One region of the Rhizobium sp. CG4 genome, then DNA from elsewhere that is predicted to be linked to it. Evidence: riboswitches for the same ligand, from Rfam matches in the RefSeq annotation. Region 1 holds a riboswitch; each other region holds the start of a gene.

What was found. Region 1 has a riboswitch for cobalamin ahead of HGO37_RS22335 (ABC transporter substrate-binding protein). Riboswitches for the same ligand answer to the same signal wherever they lie in the genome.
Region 2: another riboswitch for cobalamin. It lies ahead of HGO37_RS09510 (CbtB domain-containing protein); the one in region 1 lies ahead of HGO37_RS22335 (ABC transporter substrate-binding protein).
Region 3: another riboswitch for cobalamin. It lies ahead of HGO37_RS05355 ((2Fe-2S) ferredoxin domain-containing protein); the one in region 1 lies ahead of HGO37_RS22335 (ABC transporter substrate-binding protein).
Region 4: another riboswitch for cobalamin. It lies ahead of bluB (5,6-dimethylbenzimidazole synthase); the one in region 1 lies ahead of HGO37_RS22335 (ABC transporter substrate-binding protein).

Annotation. Positions count from the first base shown of each region.
Region 1 covers NZ_JABAEG010000009.1:218,157-220,354, reverse strand. Annotated here, with positions in the region: gene HGO37_RS22340 (FecCD family ABC transporter permease) at 1-313, opposite strand, end outside; gene HGO37_RS22335 (ABC transporter substrate-binding protein) at 319-1,338, opposite strand; cobalamin riboswitch at 1,521-1,758, opposite strand; gene HGO37_RS22330 (methyl-accepting chemotaxis protein) at 1,866-2,198, opposite strand, start outside.
Region 2 covers NZ_JABAEG010000002.1:899,491-901,688, reverse strand. Annotated here, with positions in the region: gene HGO37_RS09515 (methyl-accepting chemotaxis protein) at 1-384, opposite strand, end outside; cobalamin riboswitch at 556-811, shown strand; gene HGO37_RS09510 (CbtB domain-containing protein) at 984-1,166, shown strand; gene HGO37_RS09505 (CbtA family protein) at 1,178-1,903, shown strand; gene HGO37_RS09500 (hypothetical protein) at 1,900-2,198, shown strand, end outside.
Region 3 covers NZ_JABAEG010000002.1:52,885-55,082, reverse strand. Annotated here, with positions in the region: gene HGO37_RS05365 (helix-turn-helix domain-containing protein) at 1-20, shown strand, start outside; gene HGO37_RS05360 (GNAT family N-acetyltransferase) at 76-705, shown strand; cobalamin riboswitch at 895-1,086, shown strand; gene HGO37_RS05355 ((2Fe-2S) ferredoxin domain-containing protein) at 1,217-2,005, shown strand; gene HGO37_RS05350 (ABC transporter substrate-binding protein) at 2,020-2,198, shown strand, end outside.
Region 4 covers NZ_JABAEG010000002.1:286,933-289,130, forward strand. Annotated here, with positions in the region: gene HGO37_RS06510 (DUF2865 domain-containing protein) at 1-625, shown strand, start outside; gene bluB (5,6-dimethylbenzimidazole synthase) at 660-1,346, opposite strand; cobalamin riboswitch at 1,427-1,611, opposite strand; gene HGO37_RS06520 (TolB family protein) at 1,652-2,198, opposite strand, start outside.

The DNA.
Region 1 (2,198 bases):
CCAGCACGAAAGGTTCAGCAAGAGGGTTGCGTAGCAATGCTTGCAGGATCACGCCACAGAGCGCCAGCGCAGCCCCTGCACTTGCCGCAACCAAGGCGCGGCTCAGACGATAGTCCCAGATTACGCCTTCATGGATGCGGCTGATTTCAAACGGCATTCCAAAGGCGCGTTTCATGATCGCCTTGACCGTCGTATCGAGCGGAATGGAAATTTCGCCGATCGACACGGCAAGACTTATCATGAAGCCGAGAAGCGTCAGAAAAAAGACGGTGACTGCCAAAGGCAGCCACCATGCTGAACGACGTGCAGGCATTTCTGTCACTTGGAAATCCCGAGCGCCTGGATACCCTTTGCCAGGATTTCAATGCCATCAATCGTACGAATGGTCGGGTTCATGGACTGTGCATCCATCATGACGAAATGTTTGTTCTTAACGGCATCCATGTGGCTGGTGACCGGATCGTTCTCCAGGAAGTCGATCTTGACCGCAGGATCATCGGCGGCATAACGGCGACGATCCATGGTAGCGATAACGACGACAGCAGGGTTGGATTCGGCAATGGTTTCCCAACCGACCAGCGGCCACTCTTCTTCCGTGCTTACGACATTTTTGGCACCAAGCGTTTTCAGAATATAGGCCGGAGCACTGTTTTTACCGGCAATATAGGCGTCGCCCTTCACTTCCTTGCTGGAGAACCAGAAAACAACAGGAAGATTGGCCGACGATGCGTTTCCGATCGACGCGACGGCTGCGGCCTCACGTGCCCTCAGATCGGCTACCAGTTTTTCGCCCCGTTCTTTGATATCGAAAATATCGGAGAGTTCGCTGATCTGCTGATAGATCAGATCCATCGTGAAAAGTTCTTTGCGTACGCCATCGCCACCATCGGCATTGATCTTGGCCACGCAGTCTGCAGGAGAAACATAGGTATTGATGCCAAGTGAACCGAATTGTTCGCGTTTGCCCACAGAACCCTGCGTGCCGACGTGCCATTCGAACTCCGCAGCAACCAGATCAGGCTCTTTGCCGACAACCGATTCAAAGCTGGGGTCATTGTCTGCAAGGCGCGGAATTTGCGCATTGACGCCTTCATATTCTTTCAAAACCGGCCCAACCCAAACGGCGGTACCGGCAATCTTGTCTGCCAAGCCAAGGGAAAACAGGATTTCGGTCATGCCCTGTCCGATCGAAACGATCTTTGCTGGCGCCTTTTCGAACGTAATCGACTGACCGCAATTGGTAACCGTCAACGGATATTGGGTCGCCGCATGGGCACTAGCAGAGAACCCGGCAACTAAAACGGTTACAGCACTGAGAGTTTTTATGATGGCACGCATGGAAGCCTCCCGATTGGAAATATTTGAAATGCAGTTGAGATTACGGGCCTAAATTGCCCGGTTTGTGCAGCGTTTAGAAAAACGACGCGCGGTTAACCCAACAATGCAATGAACGGAGGCAACAAATGCATATGTTATGTAATAACATGACTATTCCTTTCCGGACAACCCCGCCCGGTGCGTTGGATTAACAAATAACGGCAGGTCTCCTGGCTCACGAATTCACGCCGTTCATCTGCCTTCCCGTGCACTCAGCGGCACAGTGGCATGGTGTAAGAGCTACACCACAAGGATGAGCGGCAATCCGCTTACAGTTGCGGGGGCAGCCATGGCATTGTTTCTTCGATAGAAACGCACCATGTTCCCTATTAATCCCCTCCAGGTACAACCCTTTGGAGAACCGTCGGATGCCACTTATGGCCAAGGCGCAGACAAGGTCAAGGCTATTGCGACAGACCGAACAAAAGAAAACCGCCGCCCCAGAGATTGAGGCGGCGGCATTTTTCATTCTCAAAAATCTTGGAGGCTCAGAATTCTGTCCAGTCCGCTTCCTTGGCTGTAGTCGCAGCGGCAGATGAACCGCCACCGAAGGCGCTCGCCAACCTATTGCCCAGTGCACGTGCTGGAGACGCAATCGGCCTGGACTTTGTCGATGCTGCCACCGGTGCCGGTGCAGCAGGTCGCGAAGCCGAAGCGGCGGCGCGAGGAGCAGCAGGCCTTGCGAAACCAGCCATACCGCCGGTGCCTGTCAGTCTGAACTGGCCGAGCAGCGAGTTAAGGGACGTGGCTTCCGTTGCAAGACCATGGCTTGCCGCCGTTGTTTCTTCGACCATGGCAGCGTTCTGTTGCGTGCCCTGATC
Region 2 (2,198 bases), on a different contig from region 1:
TTCCTGCTTGGCGGCAGTAATGTCGGTGGCGATCTTCACCACCTTGACAACCTTGCCGCGGCGGATAATCGGGTTATAGCTGGCCTGGATCCAGATTTCTTCACCGCTCTTGGTCAGGCGGCGGAACTGGCGTTGCTCATACTGGCCGGAAGCGAGGCCCTTCCAGAACGTCGTGTAGTCAGCTGCGGCAGCGTCTTCTGCGCGCATGAACATTCTATGGTGACGGCCCTTGATCTCATCGAGCCGGTAACCGAGCGTCGCGCAGAAATTTTCGTTGGCGTCGATCACCATGCCGTCGGGTGTAAAAGATATGATGGCCTGCGATCGGCTGAATGCAGACAGGATAGCCGCGGCTTCCGTGCTGAAAATGCGATCAAACCCCATAACTCCACCTGTCAAACTTGGTTAATGTCTATAACTATTCACTGGCAAATTTTAGTTAAAACTTTGATTAGATTTCCGCATTCTCAGCTCTAACGGTACAATGACCTTGTCACGCAGCGACACTGATTGCCCGATTGAAACGTCGCCCATTGACTCAAACCGTGCCGCGCCGGATAACAAAGATGTGATGGTTCCTTGCCGGGTTTTCCGGCGGGATGAAAAGGGAACACGATAGGGAACTGTCCTCATTCGTGGCTGCCCCCGCAACTGTGAACGGAGAGCCTGAAAACAAAGAGCCACTGGTCTGGCGCATCGATGCGAAATCATAGTGATTTTGCACTGTCGATGCGAAAAACAGACAGACCGGGAAGGTGTTTTCAGGTTACGACCCGTGAGCCAGGAGACCTGCCATCGCGAGAGTGTCCATGCCGGCGGGGTGTCCGGAATTTGCGCGGTTTTGCGGAAATGCTTCGGCGGTTTCCTCTTTCTTCGTGTGCTTCCCCGTGGTGACGGATGTCGATTGCGGATCCGCGTGTCCATTGCATACGCTGCCGGTTCCGTTTTTGAGACTGCGTATGCATTGAGCGAGAGGGTTCACCATGTCTGTCCAAAACAACGCCGCCACGCAGGTGGTATCTGTCAAATCTGCCAGCGCAGTCCAGTCGCTTCTGGCCGTGTTCTTCGGCCTGTTCATCATCGGTTTTGTCGGCTTTTCGCATATCGAGGCCGTGCATGATGCCGCGCATGATACGCGCCATGCCAACGCCTTTCCCTGCCACTGAGGGAGAGCGGCATGTCGTCTTTTCGTAATATCGTTTTTACATCCGTTCTGGTGGGGCTGATCTGCGGACTTGCCGTCAGTTTCATGCAATATGTCGGCACCACACCGTTGATCCTGCATGCCGAGACATTCGAATCGGCTGGCGGTGAGGCCGGGCATAACCATGACGCAGCACCGGCAACCGGTGAAGCGGCTGCGCCTGCTGGCCACGCTCATGACGAAGAAGCCTGGGGACCGGCGGATGGTTTTGAGCGGAATGCCTACACGGCTGCTGCCAATATTCTGATGGCAATCGGTTATGCACTGGTTCTGACCGGCCTCATCTCACTGCGGGGCAGCAATATTGGCTGGCGTGAAGGTCTGTTCTGGGGGCTTGGCGGCTTTGCGGCCGTGGCTCTGGCGCCGATGGTCGGTCTGCCGCCTGAATTGCCGGGAAGCCCGGCTGGTGAACTGGCCGCGCGTCAGGCCTGGTGGATTGGCACTGCGGTAGCAACAGCAGGTGGTTTAGCGCTTTTGGCTTTCCGTCGTGAGCCATGGGCTGCGGTTCTCGCCATCGTGCTGATTGCTGCGCCGCATGTCATTGGTGCGCCGTTGCCGCCAGAAGGCGAACATGCTTTGGCACCACTGCCACTGGAGCGCCGTTTCATCATCCTTGCCACACTCACCAGCTTTGTCTTCTGGGTGTTGCTGGGTGCCTTGAGCGGCACGTTCCTCAAGCGATTTGAAGCGGCCAAGTGAACAACGGTTCTGCCGAATGGAGCGTGGCGCTTGATGCGCTGCGCTTTTCTGTTCCCGGGCATGGCGCGCCTTGCGCCGTGCACCGCCTTGCTTTCAAGGCACTGCTTGGTGCATCACCGGATAGCGAGGCCTGCCTTGCCTGTTTTACCGAGCATCAGGCTGCGTTTGAAGCTGCCGCCCTCGACAAGATCAAGCGACAAAACCTACCAATCGACAAAAGCCTTCATCTGAACAGTCGGGATATTCGTCGCGCATTGGGTAACGATATCGCCTCGGGTCCACAGCGTGTCTGCCG
Region 3 (2,198 bases), on a different contig from region 1:
CCCGCGTGGTGGTCTGCTAGACGCAGCCCTGACACCACCCCAATTTCTGCCTTCCAGCATATATCGAGCATGATCATGAGCACCACAAAGACCTTCACGCCATCAGGTTATTCGCATGTCCAGCCGGGACATATTGCCAGTGTCGTCACCTGTCTGGAAATGACCGAAAACTCTGCTGCGGCGGAACCGTCCTTTGCCGGTGACATCCGCCTGGACCGTATGGAAAAGCCAGATCTGGAGGCGTATCGCACGCTGTACCGAAAGATTGGTGCAGAATGGCTGTGGTTCTCGCGCCTCATCATCAGCGATGAAAAACTGGCCTCGATCATCGGCCATGACGACGTCGAGGTCTATGTGCTGCGCGATGGTCAGCAGGACATCGGCCTGATGGAACTTGATTTTCGTCAACCGAATGAATGTGAGTTGGTGTTTCTGGGCCTGACCGAGGAAGTAACCGGCAAGGGTCTTGGCCGCGCGCTGATGAATGCGACGCTGAAACGTGCCTGGCAGAGAGATATCAAACGCCTGCACCTGCACACCTGTACGCTGGACCATCCCTCGGCGCTCGGCTTTTACCTGCGCTCCGGTTTCCGGCCCTATGCTTTTCAGGTGGAAACGCAGGCCGATCCGCGCCTGACCGGCCACCTGCCACTGACGGCCGCACCGCATGTGCCACTGATCCAGCCGCAACAGCAGAAGGCCTAACGCCAGTCATCCGACCTTGCCCTTGTCACACGTTTGCCAGGGGCAGGGGCTTGCCGTGCATTCATCACCCAACGCCCTTGCCATAATCGATAGTCATGTTATGTAATAACGTAACTTATGTTGTCTGTCGGTCGATCCACTGCCCTTACCAAAGCGCGGCTTGGTAACATTGACAGTGATATCTGAACGTGTAGCTTGTCTGGGTCATGGTTCTTCCACCTCTGGGTGGAAGCTAAGAGGGAATTCGGTGCAAAACCGAAGCTGTCCCGCAACTGTAAGCGGTTAGCCGTTTGTCCAACATGTCACTGGCAGAAATGCCGGGAAGACGGACAACGGCATTGACCCGCAAGCCAGGAGACCTGCCTGACGAGATACGATTCCGTGGTCGGGGTGTGCCACAGGAATGAGTGTGTGCGCGGCCTTCCTGCCAGACATGCCTTCATTTTTGCTGCCTCCTGTATTCGAGATTTTGGCAGTGAATGAAGACGTAGAACTTAAGAAAACCCCACCCATGCGCCCGTCACGGCGCGCCATTCTTCTCATCGCAAAGTCTGCCTTTGCAGCATCTCCGCATCTGGAAATGCAGCGCCTTGCCGAAAAACTGGCTGAACATATTGCGCTGTCACACCCCGGAGACATCGTGCAGTTTGCCTTTACGGAGCAGGGCACGCCCTCGCTGCGCGACGGGCTGTTTTCCCTGCTGGAACAGCAGCTTGACCATATCACCATTCTGCCGCTGGTTCTGCCGGTCGAGCCAAGTTTCCGCAACTGGCTGGTCAAGTCGATGAAGCGCTGGCGTGCGTCAGCCACCCAGCCATGGCCGGAAATTTCCATCACCTGCGATATTGCCTCTGCGGGCCTGATGCTGCCGCTGATGAGCGAGCTTCTGGAACAGGCGCAGGCGCTGGAAACCATGCCCGGCAAGGCAGTAGCGCAGGAAGGGTCGCTGGTGCCTGCGCAGAAATACCGCGTTCTCGTCTGTTCCGGCGGTGCCTGCAACAGCGCAGGCGCCGATACGATCTGGAACCACCTTCGCAACCAGCAGGAACGTTTGAAACTGCGCGTCACCGGTGCTGGCACCATGACGGCCAAATCCACCTGTCTTGGGCCGTGCAATCTGGCGCCGGTGCTGCAGGTGTTTCCCGATGGCACCTATTACGGCGGCGTTACCGAACAGGCGGTCGATGACATCATTGCAGGCCATCTGCTCGGCAACCCTGAGCTTGGCAACCATGTGGTCGAAACACACGCCTACCATCCAACAGGCCGCAAGCAGCGGCTGCGTATTCCCCAAAACTGATCCGAGGAGATAAAATGTCATCCAAATTCCTGTCGCGCCTTGGTGCGACCTGGCTTGCCACCGCTGTCATATCAACGGCGGCTGCCGGTTTTGCCGCAGAGCCGCTGCGCGTTGGCGCAACCTACATCACCTCGGGCACAGATCCGGCCAAGGGTTCCAACGGTTGGGCACTGACCAGCCACGGCGTTGGCGA
Region 4 (2,198 bases), on a different contig from region 1:
TGACCAGACCCAGGAATTTGCCCCACCCGGCATGATCGAGGTGGACCCGAACCGCCAGCCGGTGTTCACACCGCCAATGCAGGGCGGCCTTAGAACCCTGTGCGTACGCACCTGCGACGGCGCGTTCTTCCCGATTTCGTCCAATGCCTCACCGCTTGATTTTCGCCGTCAGGCCGCGACCTGTGAACAAATGTGCCCCGGTTCTGAGACCGAGCTTTATTACCACTCCCTGCAAGGTCAGGAGAGTGCGGATATGGTTTCTGCCGAGACCGGCAAGCCATACAAGGACCTGCCGACCGCCTTTGCCTATCGCAACACGTCAGCAGACACCCGCTCGCCATCCTGCGGCTGCAACATGGCGTCTTATTTCGACCAGATGAAAAAGCAGGAAGAGGCCAACCAGTCAAAACCCGCAGAACCCTATTCCGGCGTTACAGATATCAAGACGCCGAATGGCGAAAACAAGCAGGCAGAACAACCGGTTGCCGAAGCACCAGCCGAGCGCGACTATGATCCCAAGGATAGTAAAGTCCGGGTCGTTGGACCACAGTTTCTGCCCGAGGAAACCAGCCGGATCGATCTGCACAATCCGGCTCTGCAGGGTGCACAACCGCAGCAGCAGTGACGCACGACGCGTTTCCTTACGCGTGCCAATAGATTTATCGACTGCCCCACTGATCCTGGAACACCAGATCTTCCAGCGGCAGCCTTTTGGCCCAGCCCTTAACGGCCAGTTCCGGCTCGCCGTAGAGTTCGGTCACGTACCCCAGACATAACCAGGCAACGATTTCGATATGGTCGGGAATGCCGAGAATGCGGCGTATGTCTGCATCATGGAAGATACTGACCCAACCGACACCCACCCCTTCGGCACGGGCAGCAAGCCACAGGTTCTGGATGGCGCAGACCGTGGAATAGATATCCATGCGCGGGTTGTGGGTGCGTCCCAGAACGACGGTACCACCACGGGTCGGATCGCAGGTCACGCAGATGCTGAGGGGGGCGGTGCGAATACCCTCGAGCTTGAGGCTACGATAAAGGCTTTGCCTGTCATCTTCGAACAGCAGCGCCGCCTCCTCATTGGCGCGGGCGAAAGCCTGCCAGGCGGCATCACGCACCGTCTGATCCCTGATCAGTGTGAAGTTCCACGGCTGCATGAAACCGACCGAGGGTGCGGCGTGAGCGGCAGCCAGTAGCCTTGTCACCAGATCATCCGGCAATGGATGGCTTTCGAACTCATTGCGCACATCACGGCGCGTCTCAATGGCCCGGTAAACGGCTGCCTTGTCATCACAGGAAAAAGCGCCAGCCGCGTGGCGGGCTTCAGAAAACGGATCGTCCTGCATCGTTAATCCCCAACAATGCTTATTGCCGGCAAATCCCGCAGAACCCACCAGGCAAACAACCATTCCCGCCGTCCATACGGGCTGGTCTATGATGTCGGGCCGGTCTTCTGGCTTGGCATCGTCCTTCCGCTGCCGCCTTCCCGGAACATCCAGTGGCGATTGGTGCAGCAGATGTCCGCCTTACAGCGTTGGGCACGCTCCGGTCTTGCACCGGATTCCCGATTCTCCCGCACGTCGTGCAGGCACCTGACGGCAGTGCTTATGTCCGCTAGATCGCGCAAATGCAAGCACGGGTGCATGTGGCGTTAGGTCGCCGGGAAATACCTGACATAGGCGAACTCATCGCCGTCAGGCGACCAGTTGGGCGAGTTCATGGTGCCCTGCCCGCCAAACAGTTCAAACAGCGTCTCGACATTGCCGCCATCGGTATCCATCAACCGCACCCGCACATTCAGATCACGGGGATGGTCAAAGACATCGGCGTCGTAGGACACGAACACCACCTTGTCGCCTGATGGCGATGGATGGGGAAACCAGTCTCCAAAATTGCTGTCGGTTACGCGCTCGACAGATGAGCCATCAGTCTTCACACGCCATATCTGCATCAGCCCGGTGCGGCTGGAATTGAAATAGATCCACTGGCCATCGGCGGAGTAATCCGGCCCGTCATTACGGCCCTCACCATGCGTAAGACGTGATTCAACTCCGCTTTCTATGTCCATGGAATATATATCAAAAACCTGATCGCGAATGCCGCAGTAGGCAAATGATTTTCCATCCGGTGACCAGCCATGCCAATAGGATGGCAAATTGTGCGTCATCAGCCTTGGCGTGCCGCCGGAAGACGGCAGC